2 regions of the Noviherbaspirillum sp. ST9 genome follow, and region 2 is predicted to be linked to the other one. Evidence: predicted binding sites of a transcription regulator. Region 2 holds the regulator's gene; the other holds the start of a gene.
The links. Region 2 encodes FNR, which switches genes on or off when oxygen is low (the NO sensors DNR and NnrR bind a similar motif). Its sites were predicted from a motif close to TTGATNNNNATCAA; they were not measured.
Positions count from the first base shown of each region.

Region 1: a site for FNR is predicted at 9,035-9,048, ahead of ACNOHI_RS03320 (glycine-rich domain-containing protein). Genes of this name have one in related genera too.

Region 1 is NZ_JBLWFR010000001.1:690,845-702,947, forward strand. It holds gene ACNOHI_RS03290 (N-acetylglutaminylglutamine amidotransferase) at 1-1,731, shown strand, start outside; gene ngg (N-acetylglutaminylglutamine synthetase) at 1,788-3,539, shown strand; gene ACNOHI_RS03300 (osmoprotectant NAGGN system M42 family peptidase) at 3,539-4,762, shown strand; gene ACNOHI_RS03305 (hypothetical protein) at 4,856-5,380, shown strand; gene ACNOHI_RS03310 (iron-containing alcohol dehydrogenase) at 5,472-6,662, shown strand; gene ACNOHI_RS03315 (CHASE domain-containing protein) at 6,667-8,844, opposite strand; gene ACNOHI_RS03320 (glycine-rich domain-containing protein) at 9,184-9,837, shown strand; gene ACNOHI_RS03325 (LysR family transcriptional regulator) at 9,895-10,812, opposite strand; gene gcl (glyoxylate carboligase) at 10,928-12,103, shown strand, end outside.
Region 2 is NZ_JBLWFR010000005.1:53,131-65,233, reverse strand. It holds gene ccoG (cytochrome c oxidase accessory protein CcoG) at 1-1,013, shown strand, start outside; gene ACNOHI_RS12240 (FixH family protein) at 1,023-1,559, shown strand; gene ACNOHI_RS12235 (hypothetical protein) at 1,759-2,016, shown strand; gene fnr (fumarate/nitrate reduction transcriptional regulator Fnr) at 2,076-2,846, opposite strand; gene ACNOHI_RS12225 (methyltransferase domain-containing protein) at 3,097-4,005, shown strand; gene ACNOHI_RS12220 (hypothetical protein) at 4,006-4,419, opposite strand; gene ACNOHI_RS12215 (alpha-ketoacid dehydrogenase subunit beta) at 4,440-5,429, opposite strand; gene ACNOHI_RS12210 (thiamine pyrophosphate-dependent dehydrogenase E1 component subunit alpha) at 5,441-6,403, opposite strand; gene ACNOHI_RS12205 (oxidoreductase-like domain-containing protein) at 6,557-6,757, opposite strand; gene ACNOHI_RS12200 (exopolyphosphatase) at 6,811-7,749, opposite strand; gene ACNOHI_RS12195 (GAF domain-containing protein) at 7,887-9,227, opposite strand; gene ACNOHI_RS12190 (hypothetical protein) at 9,224-9,721, opposite strand; gene ACNOHI_RS12185 (pseudouridine synthase) at 9,828-10,544, shown strand; gene ACNOHI_RS12180 (DUF1631 family protein) at 10,690-12,103, shown strand, end outside.

The DNA of each region.
Region 1 (12,103 bases), on a different contig from region 2:
CGGGCCGTCGCCGACATGACGGAGAGCATGTCGCGCCGCGGGCCCGACGGGGAAGGGGTATTCAGCCTGGGCAGCCGCTGCTTCGGGCACCGCCGCCTTTCCATCATGGACCTCAGCAGCCGCGCGCACCAGCCCTTCGTGGACAACCTGCTCGGCATGGGAATCGTCTTCAACGGCGCTATCTACAACCATCACGAGCTTCGCGCCGAGCTGCGCGCAAAGGGCTACGAGTTCGCATCGACTGGCGACACCGAGGTCATCATCAAGGCGTGGCATGCCTGGGGGCCGAAGGCGCTCGAGCGGTTCTACGGCATGTTCGCCTTCGCGCTGTGGGAGCGCGACACGGGTGTCACCTGGTTCGCGCGTGACCGCCTGGGCATCAAGCCCCTCTATTACACGCAGGACAAGGACAGGATGCGCTTTGCATCCGCGCTGCCTGCCCTGCTCAAAGGCGGCGGTGTCGACACCTCGCTCGACCTGGAAGCGCTGCATTACTACATGACATTCCACGCCGTCGTGCCGGCGCCGCATACCATCGTCAAGGGCGTGCGCAAGCTGCCGCCGGGAAGCTGGATGAAAGTGACGCCGGACGGCGATTGCAGCGTCAAGCAATGGTGGCGCCTCGATTTCAAGCGCAGCGATGATGACGAGAAGCGCAGCTTCGAGGACTGGAAGCACGAAGTGCTTGCCAGCCTGCGCACCTCGGTGAAGCGCCGTCTCGTGTCCGACGTGCCGGTCGGTGTCCTGCTGTCCGGCGGACTGGACTCGAGCCTGATTACCGGCTTGCTGGCCGAAGCCGGCACCGTCGGGTTGCGGACCTACTCGATCGGTTTCGAATCCGTCGGCAGCGAGGAGGGCAACGAGTACCGCTACTCCGACCTTATCGCCAGCCATTACGGCACGGTGCATGAAAAGCTGCACATCCCCGCCGACAACCTGCTGGCGAGCCTGCCGGAAACGATCGCGGCCATGGCCGAGCCGATGGTAAGCCATGACTGCGTCGCGTTCTACCTCCTGTCGCAGGCAGTGTCGCGGCATACCAAGGTGGTGCAGAGCGGCCAGGGGGCGGATGAGGTATTTGCCGGCTATCACTGGTATCCGCCGCTCACCGATGCTGCGGACGCGGAAACCGGCATCGACATCTACAAGCGGGTCTTTTTCGATCGCAGCCACGAGGAATTGTGCGCGCTGCTCGATCCTTCGCTACGTATCGGCGACGCCAGCAGCGCCTTCGTCGCTGCCCACTTCGCACGTCCCGGCGCGGACAGCGCAATTGATCGCGCGCTGCGCCTGGATACGACGGTCATGCTGGTCGACGATCCGGTCAAGCGGGTGGACAACATGACGATGGCATTCGGCCTGGAGGCGCGGGTGCCTTTCCTCGACCACGAACTGGTCGAACTCGCCGCACGCATTCCCGCCCGGCACAAGGTCGCCGAAGGCGGCAAGCATGTGCTCAAGGAAGCGTCGCGCGCGGTCATCCCTGCCGAGGTCATCGACCGGCCGAAGGGCTACTTCCCGGTGCCGGCTCTGAAATATCTGCGCGGCGATTTCCTGCAATTCGTGCGCGATACGCTGGATGCACGCGCGGCCCGCGAACGCGGACTGTTCCGGCGCGATGTCGTCGATCGCATGCTCGAATCGCCCGACAGCCACCTGACGCCGCTGCGCGGTTCGAAGGTTTGGCAGATCGCATTGCTCGAAGCGTGGCTGCAGACCAACGGCATCTGACCGCGCGGCGCCGAGGCGCACGGCACGAATTCATTCATTTATCAGAGGTTAGCGACATGAGCGTCTCACCACATGACCCTTCCATCAATGGAAGCCACACGCATCACGCGCTGTTCCGGCATGCCGACGACGGCATCCCTTTGCCGGGAGAAGAGACGGCGTCCTGCAGGGCCAACGCCTTCATCGAGTGCGGCTGGGGCCGCCTGCTGTACGGACCGTCGTACGAATCGCCGCAGGTGCTGGCCAGGGCACTGCAGGAGGAGGAGCCGGGAAAGCGCGACATCGCCCTGCATGTCGAGTCGCCGCAGCTCGTCCTTGCCGAGGCGCCTTCTCACCTGTTCCTCGATCCCTCGCTGATCTTCCGCCGCCCGCTCGGTGAACCGGTCGAGGAGGAACAACCGTCCGGCATCGTCGTGCGTCCTCTGACGACGCGTGCCGACATCGCGGCAATCAATCGTCTTTACAGCATGCGCGGCATGGTGCCCGTCGACCAGCAGACGGTGTGGCGGCAGCGGAATTCCAGCGCGGTGCACTATGTAATCGCGGAAGACGACCGTACCGGCGAGATCGTCGGCACGGCCCTGGGGGTCGACCACGCAGAAGCCTTTGGCGATGCCGAGGGCGGATGCAGCCTGTGGTGCCTGGCCGTCGATCCGCAGACGGGACTGAGCGGCGCAGGCCGGGCATTGGTGAATTACCTGATTGCCCACTTCACCGCACGCGGAAGGACCTTCCTGGACCTGTCCGTGCTGCATGACAACGAGCCGGCCATCAGCCTCTACCGCAAGCTCGGCTTCGAGCAGGCGCCGGGATTCGTGGTCAAGAACAAGAATGCGATCAATGAAAAGCTGTTCGTGCAGAGCACCGACTTCGCCGGGCTCAATCCCTACGCGATGATCATCATCAACGAGGCGCGGCGGCGCGGCATCAGCGTAGAGGTGATCGATGCGGCGGCGGGCATCTTCAAGCTGCGCAATGCCGGGCATGAAATGCTGTGCCGCGAGTCGCTGACCGAACTCACCGGCGGCGTGGCGATGACCTGGTGCCAGGACAAGGTGCTGACCTCGCGCCGTCTTGCCTCCATCGGACTGCGCGTGCCGAAGCAGATTGTCGCCGGCGACGGTGCCGCGAACGCGGACTTCCTGCAGGAATGCGGAGCGGTCGTCGTCAAGCCCGCGCTCGGCGAACAGGGCAAGGGCATCAGCGTCGACGTGCGGACCGAGGAGCATCTTGCCGAGGCAGTCGAACGTGCCGCGAAGGAAGGCGGGCATGTCGTGATCGAGGAATTCTGCGCGGGCCAGGACCTGCGCATTGTCGTGATTGGCTACAAGGTGGTGGCGGCGGCGATCCGCAAGCCGGCCGAGATCGTCGGCGATGGCGCGTCGACCGTGGCGCAACTGATCGAACGGCAGAGTGCGCGAAGGGCAGCGGCGACCGGCGGCGAAAGCAAGATTCCCGTGGATGCCGAGACGGAGCGTTGCCTTGCCGGGCAGGGACTGGATGTCGACACGGTGCTGGAATCCGGCCGCGCAGTGAAGGTGCGCAAGACGGCCAACCTGCACACGGGCGGCACGATCCACGACGTGACCGCGGAGTTGCATCCGCTGCTGCGCGAGGTGGCGGAATCGGCAGCACGGGCGCTGCGCATTCCTGTCGTCGGCCTTGATTTCCTGGTGCCGTCGCCCGATTCGGACCAGTACGTGATCATCGAGGCCAACGAGCGGCCGGGGCTGGCCAATCATGACCCGCAACCGACGGCGCAGCGCTTCATCGACCTCCTGTTCCCGTTTACCGCGACGCAGACGTAATGGAAAAGCTGCGCATCGATGCCGACTACCTGAAGACGACGCTGCTCGAGCTGCTCGCCATTCCCAGCCCGACCGGCCTGACGGACGAGATCGTGCACTACACCGGAAGCCGCCTGGATGCGATGGGCGTGCCCTATGAGCTGACGCGCCGCGGCACCATCCGCGCCGTGCTGCCACGGACCATGCCCGAGCGCCGCAAGACGAATCCGGCGTGCGCCATCGTGTCACACCTCGACACGCTGGGGGCGATGGTGCGGGAGATCCAGCCGCACGGCAGGCTGTCGCTGATGCCTGTCGGCACCTGGTCAAGCCGGTGGGCGGAAGGCGGCCGCGTCACCCTGTTCACCGAGACAGGGCGTTTCCGCGGATCGGTGCTGCCGCTGCTCGCGTCCGGCCACGTGTACAACGAGGCCATCGATACCCAGCCGGTCAACTGGGACCAGCTGGAGCTGCGCATCGATGCGCCGATTGCGTCGGCGGCCGACGTACAGGCGCTCGGCATCCAGATCGGTGATTTCGTCGCCTTCGATGCCAATCCCGAGTGGCTGCCGAATGATTACATCGTGTCGCGGCATCTCGACGACAAGGCCGGCGTCGCCGCGGTGCTCGCCGCATTGAAGGCCGTAGTCGACTCCGGTGCGCGCGTGCCCATGGATTGCCACGCGGTCTTCACCCTGACCGAAGAAGTGGGCTCCGGCGCACGTGCGGTCATCCAGAGCGATGTCAGCGAAGTGATCGGCGTCGACATCGGGCCGGTAGCGGCCGGACAGGGCGCGCGCGAGCATGGCGTCACCATTCCGCTGATGGACTCCGCCGGCCCGCACGATTACCACCTTACGCGCCGCCTGCTGAAGCTGTGTGGCGACCACGGCATTCCCTGCAACCGCGATGTGTTCCGTTTCTATCATTCGGACGCCGGTTCCGCCGTCAGTGCCGGGCATGACGTGCGCACGGCACTGCTGTGCTTCGGCGCGGATGCGTCGCATGGTTACGAGCGTACGCATCTCTCGGTGCTGGTGAACCTTGCCGAGCTGCTGACCCTGTACATCCAGAGCGGCCCGACGCTGCCGGAGGACCGCCAGGAGCGCCTCGATTCGGTGGAGAATTTTTCGCATCAGCTCGATGCCGGACAGCTGCAGCAGGTGGAAGTGCCACGGCAGGACGTAAGCGACCTGGTGCGCCTGGGCGAATCGAAAAATGCGTCCGATATGTCACCCCCATGAAATTTTTGTTGGCCATGAACTAACTTCACGTTTCCTGACCTTATACGTTGGCGCGGGCGTTTGCCCGCGTCGTGTTTTTACCAAGGAGAAACGATGAGTCGAGAAAACGATGTGAGTGCAGTGCTGCAACAGTATGCAGCCGAAACCGGCGTGCATTCCGTGCAGAAGGTCGAGCAGGATTTTGTGGCCGTCGCACAGCGTGTTCCGGCGGAGCACGTGACCACCGGTCTGGTCGAAGCGATGCACTCGGAGCAGACGCCTCCTTTTGAAGACATGGTGGGCGATTCCTTCGAGCGCGGTTCCAGCGAACTGCGTGCGGCCATGCTGAAGCAGCTGATCGACGGCGCGAGTCCGGCCGCGGTCAAGCCGCTGATCGACGATGGCTTGCTGCCCCGCCTCGCCAACGGCAGCGGGCATCCCGCCGTGCCCGTGGATGCCACGCTGGTGGAGGGACTTGATGCGGGGGTGGTGCGCCGCCTCGCGCGTGAGGCGGCGATCGAAGATCCTTCGGTCATCGATCGCATGAGCGAGTTCTTCGCGGTCGATCCGCATGCAGGCAAGACACTGGGTGGCGTCGCCCTCAGTGTCGCGCTCGGCAAGATTGCCGAAGCGCGCTAAATCCTGCTTGTCCTGAAGACGCCCCGTGTCGAAGCGGCACGGGGCGTTTTCTTTTATAGTGCGGTCTACTTCCATGACAAGGGACGCCACGATGAGCATTGCCGCATTTTCCGTTGCACGCCTGCCCGAAATCCGGTTCGGCGCCGGGAGGATCAGGGAAACCGCGGAAGTGCTCGCGCAGTTCGGCCGCAAGGCGCTGATCGTGACGGGCGGGCGCTCCTTCGTGTCGACGCCACAATGGGCGGCATTGCAGGAGGCGCTGTCGGCGGCCGGCATGGAATGGGAAACGATGCAGGTCACGCAGGAACCGTCGCCGGAACTGGTCGATGCCGCGGTGGCGCGATTTCGTTCAGCGGGCATCGAGGTCGTTGCCGGAATCGGCGGCGGGAGCGTGCTCGATGCGGCCAAGGCGATTGCCGGTCTGCTCGTGCCCGGCAATTCGGTCATGGACCATCTGGAAGGCGTGGGACGCGGCGTTCCATATGCCGGACCGGCCTTGCCCTTCATCTCCGTGCCGACCACCGCCGGCACCGGCAGCGAGGCAACGAAAAATGCCGTGCTCAGTGTCCAGGGCAGCGACGGCTTCAAGAAATCCTTTCGGCACGACGCGCTGGTGGCGCGCGTGGCGATCGTCGATCCGGAACTGCTGGCGAGCTGCCCGAAGGACCTCATCGCGGCCAACGGCATGGATGCATTCACCCAGTTGCTGGAGTCGTATGTGTCGACCAATGCAAATCCCTTCACCGATGCGCTCGCGCTGGCAGGCCTGAAGGCATTTCGCGACGGCTTCTGGGAGGCCTGGGAGGAGGGGCATCCGCGCCAGCAGCACGGCTACGCCGGCGTAGCCTATGCGTCGCTGATGTCCGGCATCACGCTTGCGCAGGCCGGTCTCGGTTCGGTGCATGGGCTGGCGTCGCCGCTGGGTGCTTTCTTTCCGATTCCACATGGCGTCGTCTGTGGGACGCTCGTCGCCGAGGCGACGGCAGTCAATATCCACGCGCTGCGGGAACGCGTTCCTCAAGCGGTAGCGCTGAAAAAATATGCCGACGTCGGCCGCCTCCTTGGCGCGTCCGACGCTGCAGACGATGCAGCATGCGATGCGCTGGTTGAACGCCTCCATGCATGGACCGAGCGCTTGCGTCTTCCGCGTCTTCAGGCGTTCGGCGTGACGGCCGCGGATATCGACAGGATTGTGCAGGGCAGCCGCGGCGGCAGTATGCGCACCAATCCGCTGGTACTTGAAGATGCCGAACTCGCGGGCCTGCTGCGCGCGCAACTCTGACGACTTACCTGCTGTCCACCAGCTTGAAGTCGTACAGGTCCTGGCCGCCGTTCTGGAGCGGGATATAGATTGTCAGTGTCGTGCCCTTGCCGGGGGCGCTGGTAATGAGGAATTCACCATTGAGCGCATGGATGCGCTCTTCCACGCCCACCAGTCCGAACGAATTCGACGACTTGCGTGACTCGGGATAAATGCCGATCCCGTTGTCCATGATCTTCATGACGAGACGCTTGTCCTCCTGGTACAGCTCGATATCGACACGGGTTGCCTGCGCATGGCGGATCACATTGGTCAGCGATTCCTGCAGGATGCGGAACAGCGAGGTTGCACGCACATCGTCCACCGCGAATTCCTGCTCGGACATATGCAGGTCGCAGGCGATGCCGGAGCGCCGGCGGAATTCCGCCACCTGCCATTCGATCGCCGCGTTCAGGCCGAGGTCGAGCACCGCGGGGCGCAGGTTGTTGATGATGGTGCGAATGGTCTTCACCGTCGCATCGAGGTGATGCAGCGCGCCGCGCACCTTTTCATTCAGGCGCGGATGCGAGCGTCCCGTGCGGGCGTCGAGCATGGACACGTCGATGCGCAGCGCCAGCAGGGTCTGGCCGAGTTCGTCGTGGATCTCCCGGGCAATGCGCTTGCGCTCGTCTTCCTTCACGCGATCCTGGTGCGCCGTCAGCTCGCGCAGCAATTCCTGCGAGCGCTTCAAGGCTTCCATGGTCTGCTTGCGTTCGGTGACATCCATGATGGTGCCGCGCAGGAAGCGCTTGCTGTTGCTGGTGCCGAGGCGGCAGATCGTATGCACCCATCGCTCCGATCCGTCAAACTGGGTGATGCGGTGTTCCGTATCGAATTCAAGGCCGGTGGCGAGGCACTTGTTCAGGCCATCCTCGATGCGGGTGCGGTCGCTTTCATGGATGCGGTTGAAGAAATCGAGCTGCCGCGGCGTTTCGTTGAACCGGTCCATGCCGAAGATGCGATAGGTCTCCGCCGTCCACGACATGCTGCCGGTGAGCGGATCGAGCACCCAGCTTCCCACCCGCGCCATGTGCTGCGCCTCCGCCAGGCTGGCCTCGCTTGCACGCAGGTCCTTGGTCATGTCCCTGGCCAGCTCCACCGCACGGCGACGCGCTGTCGCGAGGGAGTAATACACGCCGTACAGCAACAGCGACGCCAGCAGGCCGATCGCCAGTACCACCCACGGCAGGTAGGCTTCGAAGCCGTCCATCAGCGCCGACTTGTGCGCGGAGAATTCCGCTGACCAGACACGCGGCCCGACACTCATCGAGACGCGCTTTACGAACAATTCGGAGGGCGGGGCATACGACCCGTCGGTCGTGGCGCCGTCGGGCCGCGCGCTGCTGTCGAACAGGAGGCTGTCCGGCGTGGCCGAGCCGTCGCCCCGGCCCACGTCATACAGGCGTACCCGCATCTGCTTGAGAATGGTCGGATTGACGGCGCCGACCATCAGCTTGTTGATATCGAAACCGGCGCCGACCGATCCGTAATAGGCCCTCCTGCGCTCTTCCACCGTACCGGTCGGCATGCCCCGTCGGTACAGCGGCATCCGCATTGCCAGCCCGACATGCTTGTGCGGACCGGTAATGTGGATCAGCCGTCCCGAAGAAGACAGGTGCCCACCGTCCCGCGACACCTCCAGCGAATTGCTGACGGCGGCATTGGAGGCAATGTCCCAGCCGAACGACACGCGGTTGGTCTCCAGCGGTTCGACGAACGTGAGGACGTGGTATTCGCGACGTTCGCCGGCGGGTCTGACCGTGAAATTCGGATAACCGCGGCTGTCGAGGCTGCGGTCGCTGCGCACCGACGCTTCAAATGCGGCCTTTTCTTCCGGCGTGACAAGCTGGGCGAAATTGAGGTTGGTAATGCCGGGGAATGTCTGCTGCAGGTCGAGCTCGGTGACGTAGTTGTGGAATTGCTCGCGGCTGATGCGATCGGCGGTGTAGAACAGGGCTGCGGAGCTGCGCAGCACGTCGACATAGGAACGCACGCGGTTCTGAATGGAGATCTGCGCATTGTCGACGTGGTAGTCGAATTCCGCCCTGCTCCGGTTCGTGATCGTTTGCTCGACGAGCAGGCAGAGCACGAGCGATCCCGCAACGCCCATCCACCAGGCGGTAGAGGCGAAAAGCGACCGGAGAAATCGGCGGGAAAGGAGCATTGTGGCTGTAACGGATCGAGTGGTTGGCGGTTCTTCAGCACCTTGTTCCAGGTGCGGTTGGAAAGTTGCAGTGTATATCGATTTCCAAATGGAAAATTTCGCGGTCGGTAGTCGTCGAGGAAGGCCCGTTATTCCGGTACGCGTATTGTTTCAGCGGCAGGACGGCTTTTCGTCTGGCCTCGCTGCAAATTTGATCTTCGTCAATTATGTTACAAAAATGCAAACAGAGTCACATGCTACATTGGCCTTCCGGAAAACTTCCGGACAGCAATAACGTCAGGATATCGCCTTTCCGGAACGGGTAAATCCAATTCAACAAGATCGAAAGGTGGGAGAACAATGGAACATCAGGCTCAAAAGACACCGGAACAGATGGTTGAAGCCGTTTTTTCGCTTGACCTTGGCCCGATCAAGTTCAAGCTGATGGACGCAAGCGAGGGCTATGGCTGGACGCGGGAGGAGGCCGACCGTCGCGAACTGGAATACAAGCGTTTCCTCGCCCTGGTGGCGAAGTATCCGGACGAGGCGATCGTGCCGGACAAGGAGGTCGACAAGTTCTGGCACGCGCATATCCTGGACACGATGAAATATGCGGAGGATTGCCAGCATGTGTTCGGCTACTTCCTCCACCACTTCCCGTACTTCGGCATGCGCGACGAGGAAGATGCCGTCAATCTCGCCAACGCCAACGAAAGGACGCGGTCGCTGTATCGCCAGGAATTCGGTCCGGCGGCTCAACAGGGCGCGGCTTACTGCGGGGTGGCCGCTGCCGCCTACTGCGGAGCGGCGGCTGAAACGGCGAGTGCAGCCTATTGCGGCGTGGCGTCCGAGAAGGCGTCGGCGGCGTACTGCGGTGTCGCAGCCGGCAAGGCGGCATATTGCGGCGTGGCAGCGGGCAAAGCGGCATCGGCCTACTGTGGTGCAGCCAAACCGGCCTATTGCGGTGTGGTGACCGCCAAGGGGCGTCCAGCGCTGGACAAGGCCGCCGCGTAAATACGCCATCCTGTTCCAGGCATCACGAAAGCCCGCGAGGATCCCGCGGGCTTTTTTTTACCAGTTCTGCGGGCGATTCCAGTACCCCGGCTGCGCATAAACCGATTTGAGCATGTCGATGAAGAAGCGGATCTTGGCGGGAAGGTGACGCTGCTGCGGATAGACCGCCATGATGTCGTAGTTGTCGAGCGCGTAGTCATCGAGCACCGTGATCAGCTGGCCGGCGGCGAGTTCGGGCTGGATTTCCCACGTCGAGCGCCACGCCAGGCCCAGTCCTTCGCACGCCCAGCGATGCAACAGTTCGCCGTCGTTGCAGTCGAGGTTGCCATTCACGCGGACCGTCACGGGCTTGCCGTGCTGCTGGAAGTACCAGCCGCGCTGCTGGCCGCCCTGCAGGTTGAAGGCGAGGCAGTTGTGGCGTTCGAGATCGGCCAGCGTCGTCGGCATGCCGTGCTTTGCAAAGTAGGCGGGCGAGCCGCAAACGACGCGCCGGTTGCTGGCGAGTTTGACCGCGACAAAGTTGGGGTCGATCGCGCCGCCAATGCGGATGCCGACGTCGTAGCCTTCGCGCACCAGGTCGACCACGCGGTCGGTGAGGTTGAAGGAAATGCGGACTTCCGGATTGGCGGCGAGGAAGGCGGGGGCGAGGGGAGCGACGTGCTTTCGGCCGTAAGCGGCGGGCGCGGAGACGATGAGGTGGCCGGTGGCCTTGTGCCGTCCTTCCGAGACGATCTTTTCGGCCGCGTCGAGCTCGTCGAGGAGTTTGCGGCAGTGCTCGAGGAAGACCGTGCCTTCTTCCGTCAGCGTCAGGTGGCGGGTGGTGCGGTGCATGAGCTTGACGCCCAGGCGCCGCTCCAGCGCATCGATGCGGCGGCCGAGCATGACGGGCGTGATGTTCTGTTCAAGGGCGGCCTTGGCCAGGCTGCCTTTCTCCACGACTTCGACGAAGGCTTCGATTTGCTTGAATTTGTCCATGGCTGATTATTCCATACCCAGAGTATCGAATAAAGCGATCATTTGTCTTCTTATCAAACTATTCGTCTGCCATTAGCATCCTTCCATCGGGATTCAACTGCTCTACGGAGGACCTATGGCAAGGATGACCGCGGCGGAAGCCGCAGTGCATGTGTTGGAGAAGGAAGGCATCGTCCAGGCGTTCGGCGTGCCGGGCGCGGCAATCAATCCGTTCTATGCCGCATTGAAAAAGCGCGGAAGCGTCAAACACATCCTCGCGCGCCATGTCGAGGGCGCTTCGCACATGGCGGAGGGTTATACCCGGGCGAAGGCGGGCAATATCGGCTTGTGCATCGGGACCTCCGGGCCCGCCGGTACCGACATGATCACGGGGTTGTATTCGGCGCAGGCTGATTCGATTCCCATCCTGTGCGTGACCGGACAGGCGCCGCGCGCCCGGCTCTACAAGGAAGACTTCCAGGCGGTCGATATCGAATCGATTGCGAAGCCGGTGACCAAGTGGGCGGTCACCGTGCGCGAGCCTGCATTGGTGCCGCGCGCGTTCCAGCAGGCTTTTCACCTCATGCGCTCCGGACGCCCGGGGCCGGTGCTGATCGATCTGCCGTTCGACGTACAGATGGCGGAGATCGAGTTCGATCCGGAAACGTATGAACCCTTGCCGGTGTACAAGCCGGCGGCCACGCGCGCACAGGTGGAGAAGGCGCTCGCCATGCTCAACGAGGCGGAACAGCCGCTGATCACGGCAGGTGGCGGCATCATCAATGCGGATGCGTCGGCATTGCTCGTGGAATTCGCGGAAATCGTCAACGTACCCGTTATCCCGACCCTGATGGGTTGGGGCGCCATTCCGGACGATCATTCGCTGATGGCGGGCATGGTCGGCTTGCAGACGAGCCACCGCTACGGCAATGCGACCATGCTCGAATCCGATTTCGTGCTCGGCATCGGCAACCGCTGGGCAAACCGTCATACCGGCTCGGTGGATGTCTTTACCAAGGGCCGCAAGTTCGTGCACGTGGATATCGAGCCGACGCAGATCGGCCGGGTGTTCGGGCCGGATCTGGGGATTGTGTCCGATGCCTGTGCCGCGCTGAAGCTGTTCGTCGCAGTGGCGAAGGAGTGGAAGGATGCCGGCAAGCTCAAGTGCCGCAAGGCCTGGGTCTCGCAATGCCAGGAGCGCAAGCGGACGATGCTGCGCCGGACGCATTTCGACGCGGCGCCGATCAAGCCGCAGCGCGTGTATGAGGAGATGAACCGCGTATTCGGCCGCGATACCTGCTACGTCACCACG
Region 2 (12,103 bases):
ACCGCAGCCAGCGCATGCGTCTCGACAAGCAACCGATGTCGGCGTCGAAGTTCGCCAAGAAAACCGCCAAGCATCTCGCATGGGGTGTGTTCTCGCTCTGGACCGGTTTCACGTTCGTCGGCTACTTCACGCCAATCCATGAGTTGTCCGCATCGGTGATGACGCTCGGTCTCGGCCCCTGGGAATGGTTCTGGGTGCTGTTCTACGGCTTCGCCACCTATGGCAACGCCGGCTGGATGCGCGAGCAGGTGTGCATGTATATGTGCCCGTATGCGCGTTTCCAGAGCTCGATGTTCGATCCCGACACGCTCATCATCACCTACGACAAGGAACGCGGCGAGCCGCGCGGCGCGCGCAGCAAGTCGGCAGGCAAGTCCTCGCTCGGCGATTGCATCGACTGCTCGATGTGCGTGCAGGTCTGCCCGACGGGCATCGACATCCGCAACGGCCTGCAGTACGAGTGCATCGGCTGCGCAGCGTGTATCGACGCCTGCAACTCCGTCATGGACAAGGTCGGCGCACCGCGCGGACTGATCCGCTACTCGACCGACAATGCGATGCGCAACAAGCTGTCGGACAAGGAAATCCGCAAGCGTGCGACGCGACCGCGCGTGCTGATCTACAGTGCGATCCTGCTGGTTATCATCGGCGTGTTCTTCGGCTCGCTGTACACGCGCACGCCGCTGAAGATGGATGTGATCCGCGACCGTGGCTCGATGGGGCGCGAGGTGGAGGACGGCATGATCGAGAACGTGTACCGCCTGCAGATCATGAACACCGACGAGAAGCCGCACAAGTACAAGCTGAGCGTGTCCGGCGTCGAATCGATCGCACTTTCCACACCGGAAGTGGTCGAACTGAACTCGACCGAATCGCGTGCAGTGCCCGTGCGAGTTCGCGTCGGCCCGGGCAAGGGTGAAAAAGGATCCAACAAGATCACATTTGAATTGCAGGCCATCGACGACGAGCGCCTGCACGTGAAGGAAAAAGCGGTATTCATCGTGCCGCGTTAAGGAGATGACATGCAAGCTGCAGCCATGCCACCGAAAATGAATGAACAACAGCCCTGGTACAAGCATCGCTGGCCCTGGCTGTTGATGCTGGGGCCCGCAGTCGTTGTCGTGGCCGGCATCTACACGACTTACCTCGCCGTGTCCCAACAGGATGCGCTGGTGGTCGACGACTACTACAAGCAGGGCAAGGCAATCAACCAGGACCTGAGCCGCGACCGCAAGGCAGCGGCGATGGGACTGAATGCTTCGCTGCGCTTCGATCCGGCGAGCGGAAAACTGGTCGGGTCGATCAGCAGCCAGGCGCAGCCGTTCTCCGGCAAGCTGTACGTGAACCTCGTGCACTCGACGCAGCCGATGAAAGATTTGAAACTCGAGGCAACGGCAGACCAGCAAGGCCAGTTCGCCATTGCAGTGCCTCTTCTCGATATCGCGCGCTGGAATGTGGTGGTCGAAGGCGAGCAGCGCGACTGGCGCCTTGCTGGCGAGTGGATGTGGCCGCAGCAGAAGCAGGTTGATATGAAGGCGGACCAGACGGTCCAAAGGTAACTCCGAAGTAGGATATTGTCTTACGTCTGGCAACAAATTCAATGCTGGTGCACAATATCCGCAGCACGATCGTTCTCATTCTCGTGAATGAGGTTCCCGAAATCGGGAATGTCAATAGTTCGAAAGTGGGAATGGTGACCAGTGCTAAATCCCGGTACAGCTTTACACCGATTGTTCGGAGTGAAAGGAGGGTAGGTTGATGGCGCGACTGATGATGGTCGTCTTGTGGCCGTCGTTTCTGGTGGCGATCGTTGCGGAGGGATTTTTCTTCTCGATGTTCGACCCCTACGACCTGTCGCTGTTCGGGACATATCCGGACATCAAGCCGCTGGCGGTCTACAGCATCGGGTTCTTCTGCTTCTGGCTGTTCTGTTCACTTGCCAGCATGCTCACCTTCTACCTGATGGCCGTGCCAAACGAGGCGCCCGCAGGCCGGCGCAACTTCCGGGGCTTGTAAAAAAACAAAGGCGAGGGCGCCATGCGCCGCTCGCCTTCTTTTTGGCCGCTACCGCGCGTTCAGGCGCAGGACTGCGTGCCTTGGGCGACTGCCTTGAGGGTGGTCGGGTCGAGCAATTCCAGTTCGCGGTTGTTCACCTTGATCCAGCCCTGCTTCTTGAACTTGGACAGCAGGCGGCTGATGCTTTCAATGGTCAGGCCGAGATAGTTGCCAATCTCTTCACGCGTCATCCGCAGCTGGAAGCTGGTGGACGAATAGCCGCGTACCGAATAACGTGCGGACAAATTCGTCAGGAAGGCTGCGAAACGCTGTTCCGCGCGCATATTCCCCAACAAAAGCATGACACTTTGCTCACGGGTGATTTCCTGGCTCATCATCCGGTGGAAGTGATGCAGCAGGGTGGGCATCTCGGCGAACAGCGCTTCCAGGCGGGCGAACGGGATTTCGCAGACTTCGCTGTCTTCCAGCGCGATCGCGTTGCAATGGTGGCGGTCCGTGCTGATGGCATCCATGCCGAGCAGCTCGCCGGCCATCTGGAAACCGGTGATTTGCTGATCGCCGCTCGGGTTGATCTGATGCGTCTTGAAGTGGCCCAGGCGGATGGCGTACAGGTTGGTAAAGGGATCACCCACGCGGTACAGGTGCGCGTCGCGCGGCACCTTGCGGCGGCGGCCGATGATCTGGTCCAGCTTCGCCATGTCCAGCTCGTTCAATCCCATCGGCAAGCACAGCTGATGCATGCTGCACGCCGAGCAGCGGGCGCGAAGCTCATGCACGGTAGCGGTCGGCTGCTGCACTTGCTGGGGCGGGAACGGGATGGTTTGAGTCATGTCGGCAGGATTTAGGCGGTGCAGGATCATTTTCGAGCCCTTTTCCAAACTTTAGGAATAATTGCTGTTATGGCCTTGAATTGAGCCAGGTCAAGCAATGTCATGCAAACCCCGTGCCAACTCACCCAAAACGGGTGAACAGGATGGCAATCCTGGCGCATCTTGCGGAATTGGATTCGGGGCGGGGGTCGATAATGTACCTCATTCCGCAAATGCTTGCGCCCAACTACCCATATCCGCAGGGAGACACATGCTGACCGAACGCGAGATCGAAAGCTGCTATCTGGGACAATTCATCCCGCTGCACTACCACCACAACATGCTGATGGACAGCCGCCGTATGGACGGCTTCAAGGCTGCCATCAACGCTGCCGTGTTTCCGGGGGCGAAGGTGCTGGAGCTTGGCGGCGGCACCGGCGTGCTGTCCTGGTTTGCCTCGGCCAAGGCCGAGAAGGTCTGGTGCGTGGAGTTCAACCCCGAGCTTGTGGCCGAGGCACGCCGCCTCCTGGCGAGGAACAAGGGCGGCGACAAGGTCGAAGTCATCCATGCCGACGCGTTCGAATACCTGCCACCCGAGCCAGTCGACGTCGTGATCTGCGAAATGATCCACGTCGGCATGCTGCGCGAAAAGCAGGTGCAGATGATCGAAGCGTTCAAGCGCCGCTACCGCGCGCGCTTCGGCGGCAAGCTCCCGGTTTTCCTGCCGGAGGCTGCCATCATGGCAGTGCAGCCGCTCCAGCAGGCGTACGACTTCCATGGTTACCAGGCGCCGATCGTCCAGTTCCAGGAGCCCTCGCACATCCAGGCCGGCAGCGTCGAGCTGGCGCAGCCTGCTGTATACAGTGTCCTCGACTTCAGCCAGGACACTTCCGAAATAATCCAGTGGGAAGGGTGTTTCACGATGACACAGTCCGGCTGTGTCAATGCGCTGCGCTTCATCACCAAGAACATCCTGACCGTGCTCGTGAAGCAGGGCACGACCATCGACTGGCTTAACCATTACATGGTGCTGCCGTTGGGCGAACCGGTGCAGGTTGTAGCGGGCGACACCCTGCGCGTCAGCTTCCAGTATCGCGCCGGCGGATCACTGCCGTCGCTGCAGCAGGCGATGCGCGCGGAATGCGTCGTCGTCGACGAACGCATCCCGGCCTACGCCTGATTACTTCTTCAAATTAAGGAAAATATTCGCCGCGAAGACCAGGATTCCGAGTGCGGCGACGATTTCCGAAAACGCGAGCACGGGGATGAGGCCGCGCTGGCCGCCGATCACGAAGGCCAGCGAAACCGCCATCACCGGCAGCGAAATGTTGTGCAGCCAGAAGTGCGCCTTCGCGAGTTTGCTCGCTGCCGCTTGCGGAAATACGCTGTAGACAAGTCCCGCCACGGCCATTGTGGCCCAGCCGAGCAGGTTGATGTGCGCGTGGACCGGTCGCATGGTGAAGTCCTCGCTGGCCCCCATCATGATGCCTAGCCCGACCCCGACGATCAGGTACAGGACGGCAAGCTTCAGCCAGAGCGCGCCGGCGGTGGAAAAGGCGGGTTGAGTTTGGGCGAGGGACGGAGTGGTGTGCATGATCGTTCTTCCTTTCTTTTTCAGACGAGTTGTTCTTCCTTGACGGCGGCGGTGTGTCCAGCGAGTTGGAGTGCGGCGGCCACGACAGCGTCCGGCTGAGGCATGAAGGCCTGTTCCAGTACATAGCTCGAAGGCGTGGGTGCATCAGGCCCGGTCAGGCGCATGACGGGCGCCTTCAGCGAACTGAAAGCATGTTCTGCCACGATCGCGCTGATCTCGGCGCCGACACCGCACATGCGGCTCGCCTCATGGACGATGAGCAGCCGGCCGGTCTTCCTCACCGAACGCAATATCGTTTCCTCGTCGAGGGGCTTGAGGGTGCGCAGGTCGATCACTTCCGCATCGATGCCGCGCTCTTCGAGCTGTGCGGCCGCCTGCATGCAGGTATCGACCATCTTCGCGTAGGAAATGATCGTGACGTCCGCACCCTTGCGCCGCACTGCGGCCTTGCCGAGCGGGACGACATGTTCACCGTCGGGCACGTCCCCCGAGGCATGAACAAGCGGCATGTCGACGAAGAAGAGCACCGGGTTGTCGTCGCGGACCGCGGACTTCAGCAGTCCTTTGAAATCGGCGGCATTCGACGGCATCACGACTTTCAGTCCAGGGCTGTGCACGAACCAGGCTTCGAGGTTGTGGTTGTGCTGCGCGCCGACGGTCCATCCGCTTCCCGTCATGGAAAGTACGACCATCGGGAATTCGAACTGGCCTCCCGACACGTAGCGGAGTTTGCCCGCGCTGTTGACGATCTCGTCCATCGCAAAGCAGAGGAAGGGCGCGAACAGCATGTCGACCACCGGACGCAATCCGGTTGCCGCGGCACCGGCCGCCGTTCCCGCGATGATGCCTTCAGCGAGCGGCGTGTTACGAATGCGCAGCGGACCGAATTCCTTCGCCAGTTCCTTGCGCTTGGTCGCGACACCTTCGCCGAACATCAGCACGCGCGCGTCGCGGCGCATTTCCTCGGCCAATGCGTGTTCGATGGCTTCATTGACGGTAATGTGTGGCATGGTGGTACTCCTCAAGCGTAGACGTCGGTAGTGAGTTCGGACGGGACAGGGAAGGGTGAGGCAGCAGCGAAGGCAGCCGCGCGTTCCACTTCCGCGGCGATGCGCTCTTCCATCAGCGCGATGTCATCCGCTTTCAGTGTTCCATTCTTCAGAAGGCGTTCGCGCGTCATGACGACCGGGTCTTTCGCGCGCCATTCCGCCAGTTCCCGCGCGTCGACATAGGACTGGTCGTCCGGCTCGAAATGGCCGCGCAGGCGATAGGTATAGGTTTCCAGCAGGTAGGGCTTGCCGGTCTTGCGGATATGCGCGACGGCTTCCACCGCCGCAGCATGGACCGCCTCGACGTCATTGCCGTCCACGGTGCGGGTGGCCATGCCGTAGCCTTTTGCCCATTCGCTGACGTGGTCGATGTTCATGGTTTCCTTGCGGTGCACGAAGGCCTGCCACTGGTTGTTTTCGCAGACGTAGAGAATGGGCAGGTCCCATACCGATGCGAGGTTGAGCGATTCATGGAAGATGCCTTCACAGGCAGCGCCGTCGCCGAAGAAGCAGGCGACGATGCCGTCCTGCCTGAGCATCTTGGTCGAGAGCGCAACGCCGGTGGCCAGGGAGAGTTCGCCGCCGACGATGGTCGACGTCAGGACGACGCCCAGTTCCTTCGCGGAGATGTGCAGCGAGCCACTCTTGCCCTTGCAGTAGCCGGTGCTGCGACCCATCACCTCGGCCATCATGCGGCCCGCGTCGGCGCCGCGCGCGAGCAGGTGGCCGGCGCTGCGATGGTTGGTCAGGATGCGGTCGGATGCGCGCAGGGCGCGCACGACGCCGACCGCCGACGCCTCCTGGCCAACGGCGGTGCAGGTGCCCGCCATGCTGCCGGCGGCCTGCAGCGCGGCCGCTTTTTCTTCGTATGCCCGGATCAGCATCATGCATTCGAGCATGGATGCGGGGCTGCCCTCGGTTGTAGTGTGATTCATGAATGTCCCTCTTCAACGGTTCGGAATCGAGGGACGAAGTCTAAATCGCGAACCGGCGCAGCAGCACGGCCCGGAACGGGCTTAAGATTTTTTTAAGATGAATTGAATGAAGTTTTAGGAAAGCCCGCAGCGAAGGTTTCCGCGCGGATGCATTCAGGGCAGGTCGACGTTGTCGTCGTGCATGAGCCGGGCGATCTGCGCTTCCCAGGTCTTCAGCTCGGCACGGTAGCGCTCCATTGCCAGCGCGTGCAGGTCGAACACGCAGGGCTCGCAGCCGCTGCGGCAGCAGTCGCCATCTTCGGGCGGTTCGGGCGGCAAGGGTTTGGGCGGCAGGTCGGGAAAATCGTGTGTCATGTCGGCGGCCGGGCGCAAGGGTTGGCGCGCCCGAACCGCGATTTTAGCGTGCTTCAGCCGTCAGCGTTGATCTTCGCCACCAGCTCCTGCAATACCTGTTCGGCCTTGTCGTTGTCCACCTGGCAGGTGCCGGCGTTCTCGTGCCCGCCGCCGCCGTACTTCAGCATCAGCTCGCCAATATTGGTCTTCGAGCTGCGGTTGATGATCGACTTGCCCGTGGCGAATACCGTGTTCTGGTTCTTCAATCCCCACAGCACATGGATCGAAATGTTCGTTTCGGGGAAGAGGGCGTAGATCATGAAACGGTTGCCGGCGTAGATCGTTTCCTCTTTGCGCAGGTCGAGCACGATGAGATTCTTGTGGACGGTGGAGCAGCGCGTGAGCTGATCCTTGAATTTCGCTTCGTGTTCGAAATACAGGTTCACACGCTCCTTCACGTCCGGCAGTTCCATGATCTGCTCGATGCTGTGGTTCCTGCAGTAATCGATCAGGTCCATCATCAGGTTGTAATTGGAGATGCGGAACTCGCGGAAGCGGCCGAGCCCGGTGCGCGCATCCATGAGGAAGTTCAGCAGGTCCCACTTCTCGGGATGCAGGATTTCGTCGCGGTTGAACTGCGCCGCGTCCCCCTTGTCGACGGCGGCCATCATGTCGTTCCATGCGGCCGGGAAGGCGATCTCGCCGCCGTAATAGTCGTAAACGACGCGGGCAGCGGAGGGCGCGCGCGCGTTGATGATGTGGTTGGTCTTGCCGCCCGCGTTGCGCAGGGTTTCGGAAAAATGGTGGTCGAAGGCGAGATGGGCACCCGGCACGTAGGGCAGGTTGGTGGTGATGTCGCGATCGGTAATCTCGATCTTCCCGTCCTGCATGTCCTTGGGATGGACGAACTTGATGTCGTCGATCATGTCGAGGTGCTTGAGCAGCACTGCGCAAACCAGTCCATCAAAATCGCTGCGCGTCACAAGGCGGTATTTCTGGTCTTCTGCAGGCATGGAGGCTCCTTGGCCGGAAAACTGCGGTCTCTGAATATGTTTTTCGCAACGCCTATCCATCCGGGCGCTGCCGTGGAGAAATATTACGCCTGCCGCCGTGTTGGGGACAAGTCGTTGACGGGGGAAATTTCAGTCGCTCAAGCGGCGTGCAAGGTCAGCGGGCGTTCGACGCAGAGACGAAAACGTCCACGACCGGTCTTCTCGATGCGGATCGGCGCGCTGCGGTCCACCAGACGTTTTCCGAGCAGGATGAGGCGCGCTTCGAGGTTGTCGCTGACGTCGGGCAGGCGTACGCGCGCGTCGAGGCGCAGTTCTCGGTTGGTGAATTCCGAACGGCCCTTGTCGAAGAAATCGCGCAACAGCGTCCACAGGATGGAACCGGCGACACCCTTGATCAGGTAATCGTCGCCGAGGAACACGCTGTCGTTTTCCGCGAAATGGCGTACCACGAGCGGCGCACCTTCCTGGCGCGGCGGTGCAGGAGGCGGCGCCGCCGCGTCTTCGCCCGCGTCGGCCGCGGCTGCCTGCAGGATTTGCATCGCCATGCCGAACTGGACGGCGACGCTGACAAGCACATCCTCGTCGTCGTAGGCAAAGCGGAGATCCAGCGGACTTTCGACATAAAGCACGCCGAGCAGGCGCTGTGCGGCAGTGAACGGTACCGCGAGCTGGCTTCGCGGCGACGGAAGTCCGGGCAGCGGGATCGCCGTTTCCAGGGCGCATGCCCATTCGCTGTTCTCGGCGCTTTCGCGCACGGCACGGCTGTAGGCGTACTCGGACGTCATGTGCCCGATGCGGATCGGGGTGCGTTCACGCGCGGCGACGCCGATCACGCCTTGGCCGAGCGGAATTTCAGAACCAGCGCCCGATTCCTCGTACCCCATGCTCGCGACCGTGTAGAGGCGCGATCCCGGCTCATCGAGCAGGAGAAGCATCGCGTGATGGATATTGAATTGCTGCCTCAGGCAGGACAACAGTTCCGCCATGAGGCGTTCGAGATCCGTGCAGGCTGCCAGGCGGGCAGTCGTGGTACGCAGTGCCGACAAGAGGTTGCAGGGTGGCACAGGCGCCGGAAGCGATTCGCCGGCCAGTCGCTCCACAGCAAGCACCTTGTACACGTCCGAACCAAGGAGCCGGAAGACGCCGCCCATTCCGGTGTGGGATGCAATGCCTGCAAGCTTCGCCCGCATCACCTCGAACAGCGGTCCGGACGTTTCGGTATGCAGGTACTGCAGCGTCAGCCGGTACTGCGCGACGGTGACAGGATGCGTCAGGATCAACGAGGCCCGGGGATTGGCCATGATGTTCTGACGCGTCTTGTTGAAGAACTGATAAGACAGCGCGACATGGTCGCCATCGACAAATTGCACTTGCGACAAGTAGGCGAGATTGGGGGTGCCGTCCGGCGACGCGGTCGACATCGTTGCCGGGACGACGCCTTCGAAGCACTCACGTATCGCTTCCAGCCGAATCGTCATGCTGTCCTCGCCAGTGGTGCACCCGCCTTCGGCCCGGGTGTCTGGGAGTAGGCTTCCGCCGGGGTGAAACGGATGCCGGCAATCTCGGCCGCCGGGAACGCCAGTAATGTGCCGATCATCGCGTGCTGAAATCCGATCCGCCCCAGTTCCTGTGCGAATGCCTCGCGGTATGCCACGACCAGATCGAGATCCCCCGCCTCGAGCGGGACCTGCACCGCGTCGCGTCCCTTGACCTGTACGGTGCGATGCGTCGTCGGCTCGGTAAACACCGCGGCCACCGCGCCGTTCTCGCGGATGCACTGCAGCACCGGCTCCGCTTGCCCCACTGGCACGAACATCGTCACTTGCCGCCTGTCGGGAGAAATGCGGCAGCCAATTGCGCGTACATGGACCGGCACGGCGTCACGTGTGCATGCGGCGATCCCCATGCTAACGCCAATCTGGAAAAATGCGGCGTGCGCGGCGTCCAGGACAGGTTCATTGGTCACGGTCATAGGGGTGGATGTTTTGTCATGTTTTATCCGACAGATCATACCTTCGAATCCGCCGGTTTGCATTGCCGGGAAAATGCGGCAGGAAGGGTTCTGGTAGAGTGCCGGGATGACTAAACAAACATTGGACCGCATCCTGCAATCGCAGGGATTCGGCAGCAGAAAATGGTGCCGCGAACTGATTTCGGACGGCGAGGTAACGATCGGCGGAACGGTGGTCGACGACTATCGGGCAAGCTTTGAAACGGAAGGACTGGCCTTCACGATTTTCGACGAGGAGTGGGCGTATCGCGAGCGGGTGTACCTCGCGCTGAACAAGCCCTCCAATTACGAATGTTCGCGCAAGCCCAGCCATCACCCCGGCGTTCTCACACTGCTGCCCGAGCAATTCGCCTGGCGCGACGTGCAACCGGTCGGACGGCTGGATCATGACACGACCGGCCTTCTGCTGTTGTCGGATGACGGCGCCTTCATCCATGCGCAGTCCTCACCAAAGCGGCACGTGCCGAAACTGTATCTGGCCACGACGGCCGAGCCGGTCACGGACGAACTGGTCGGCCTCCTGCTGGCCGGTGTGCAATTGCATGACGAGCCGGCACCGATCGCTGCGCGATCCTGCCAGCGCGTCGGCGACCACCAGATGGAGATCATCCTCGAGCAGGGGAAGTACCACCAGGTGAAGCGTATGCTCGCCGCTGCGGGCAACCATTGTGCTGCGTTGCAGCGAACCGCCATCGGCAAGTTGACGCTCGAGCACCTCGGGCTGGAAGAAGGAGAGTGGTGCTTTCTCGATGACGACGAACTCGCGCTGTTGATGTCTGAATGACAGCATCGCAGGGGCAGGACTGTGGCTTTTTGGTAGCGTGGTGACGTGCGTCAATGAATTGAACGGGGTTCCAGTTTCCGGGAAGCTACACAGGCGACATTTGGGAATAATATATATCCCATCGCAAAATCCCCTCGTCGAATGCATGGCAGATACTGAATACAAGCGTCTTTTACAGGCGGCGAAGGAACGCGCGCTGTTGGGGTTACTCTCTGTTGTGCAGCGCGCCATGCAGGATACCGACAAGAACATCGTCGAACTCCTGGCCGGCGCCAAGTCCGGACTCGACCAATCCGCGCTCACCTCCGTACGGCACTTTCTCCGGCAAGACGGGAACGTCTTTCTGCGCCGCATGGACGATCTGTACAAGAACAGCCTCGACCGCGCGATGCAGACCATGTACGTCGACCTGCGTCCGGGCTTGCGCAAGAAGACGGCGGATGAACTGAGCCTCATCGACGACGATGTCGTCACGCACCAGATCGAAGTCGGCCGCCTGACGCAGCGCATGCGTGATGCCAATGAAGAAAACATTGGACGCCTGAATGTGATCATCGCGCAGCTGCACGGCCAGCGCGAGGCCAAGGAGCGCGAGAATCCGTTCCGTCCCTACATCCTTGCCCGTGCGCTCTATGAGGCGATCAAGGAAACGGTGCCGGACGATGCCAAGGCGAAGGTCCTGTTCGAGCACCTGTCCAATGCCCTGGCGCAGCACCTGCCGGGCTATTACGACTCCATCCGGGAAGTGTTCGAGTCATCGGGCGTTACCGGCCGCTTCCAGGCACAGAAGTCACGTGCGGCGCACAACCAGCGTTATTTCGGTGCGCCGGCGATGGATCCGAACCTGAGCGCACGCGTCATGCCGGGCCTGCAGCGCATGCTTGAAAACCTGCAGGGCGTCCCTGCAGGCGCCGGCCCTGCCACGGCGAACGCCGGCCAGGCCGAGTCGGTACAGGATTTCATCCGCCAGATGTTTGCGCCCTCGAAGGCTGTCGCGTTCGGCATGAGCGGTGATTTCCTGAAGTCGCGCGCGAACGAGACCCCGTCCAATCCGCTGGTGTCCAAGCTGCATCAGTTCCAGCACAAGGCGGCCCGGAACGAGCCGATCGTCGACCAGGTCGAATCCGGCAAGAATGCCTTGCCCGCACTGCGCGCGCAAATGGGACTCGACAATGCATCCCTCATGGAGCGGATGACGGTCGACGTCGTATCGATGCTGTTCGAGTTCATCCTCGAGGATGAACATGTGCCGGCCGAGATGCGCCGCCATATCAGCCGTCTCCAGGTGCCGATCCTGAAGGCCGCGTTGCTCGACCAGAACCTGATGCAGGACGATACCCACCCCGCGCGCCTGCTGCTCAACCGTCTGAGCACGGCGGCGGTTTCCGCCAATCCAGCCACCACTGCGGGGAAGACGCTGGCTGCGGAAATCGAGCGCGTCGTCGACAAGGTGCTGGCCGAATTCAATACCGACACCGCGGTGTTCGCGACCTGCGCGAACGAATTCGAAGCTTTCCTTGCCGGCTTCCTGCGCAAGGAAGACAATCAGGCCGCATGCG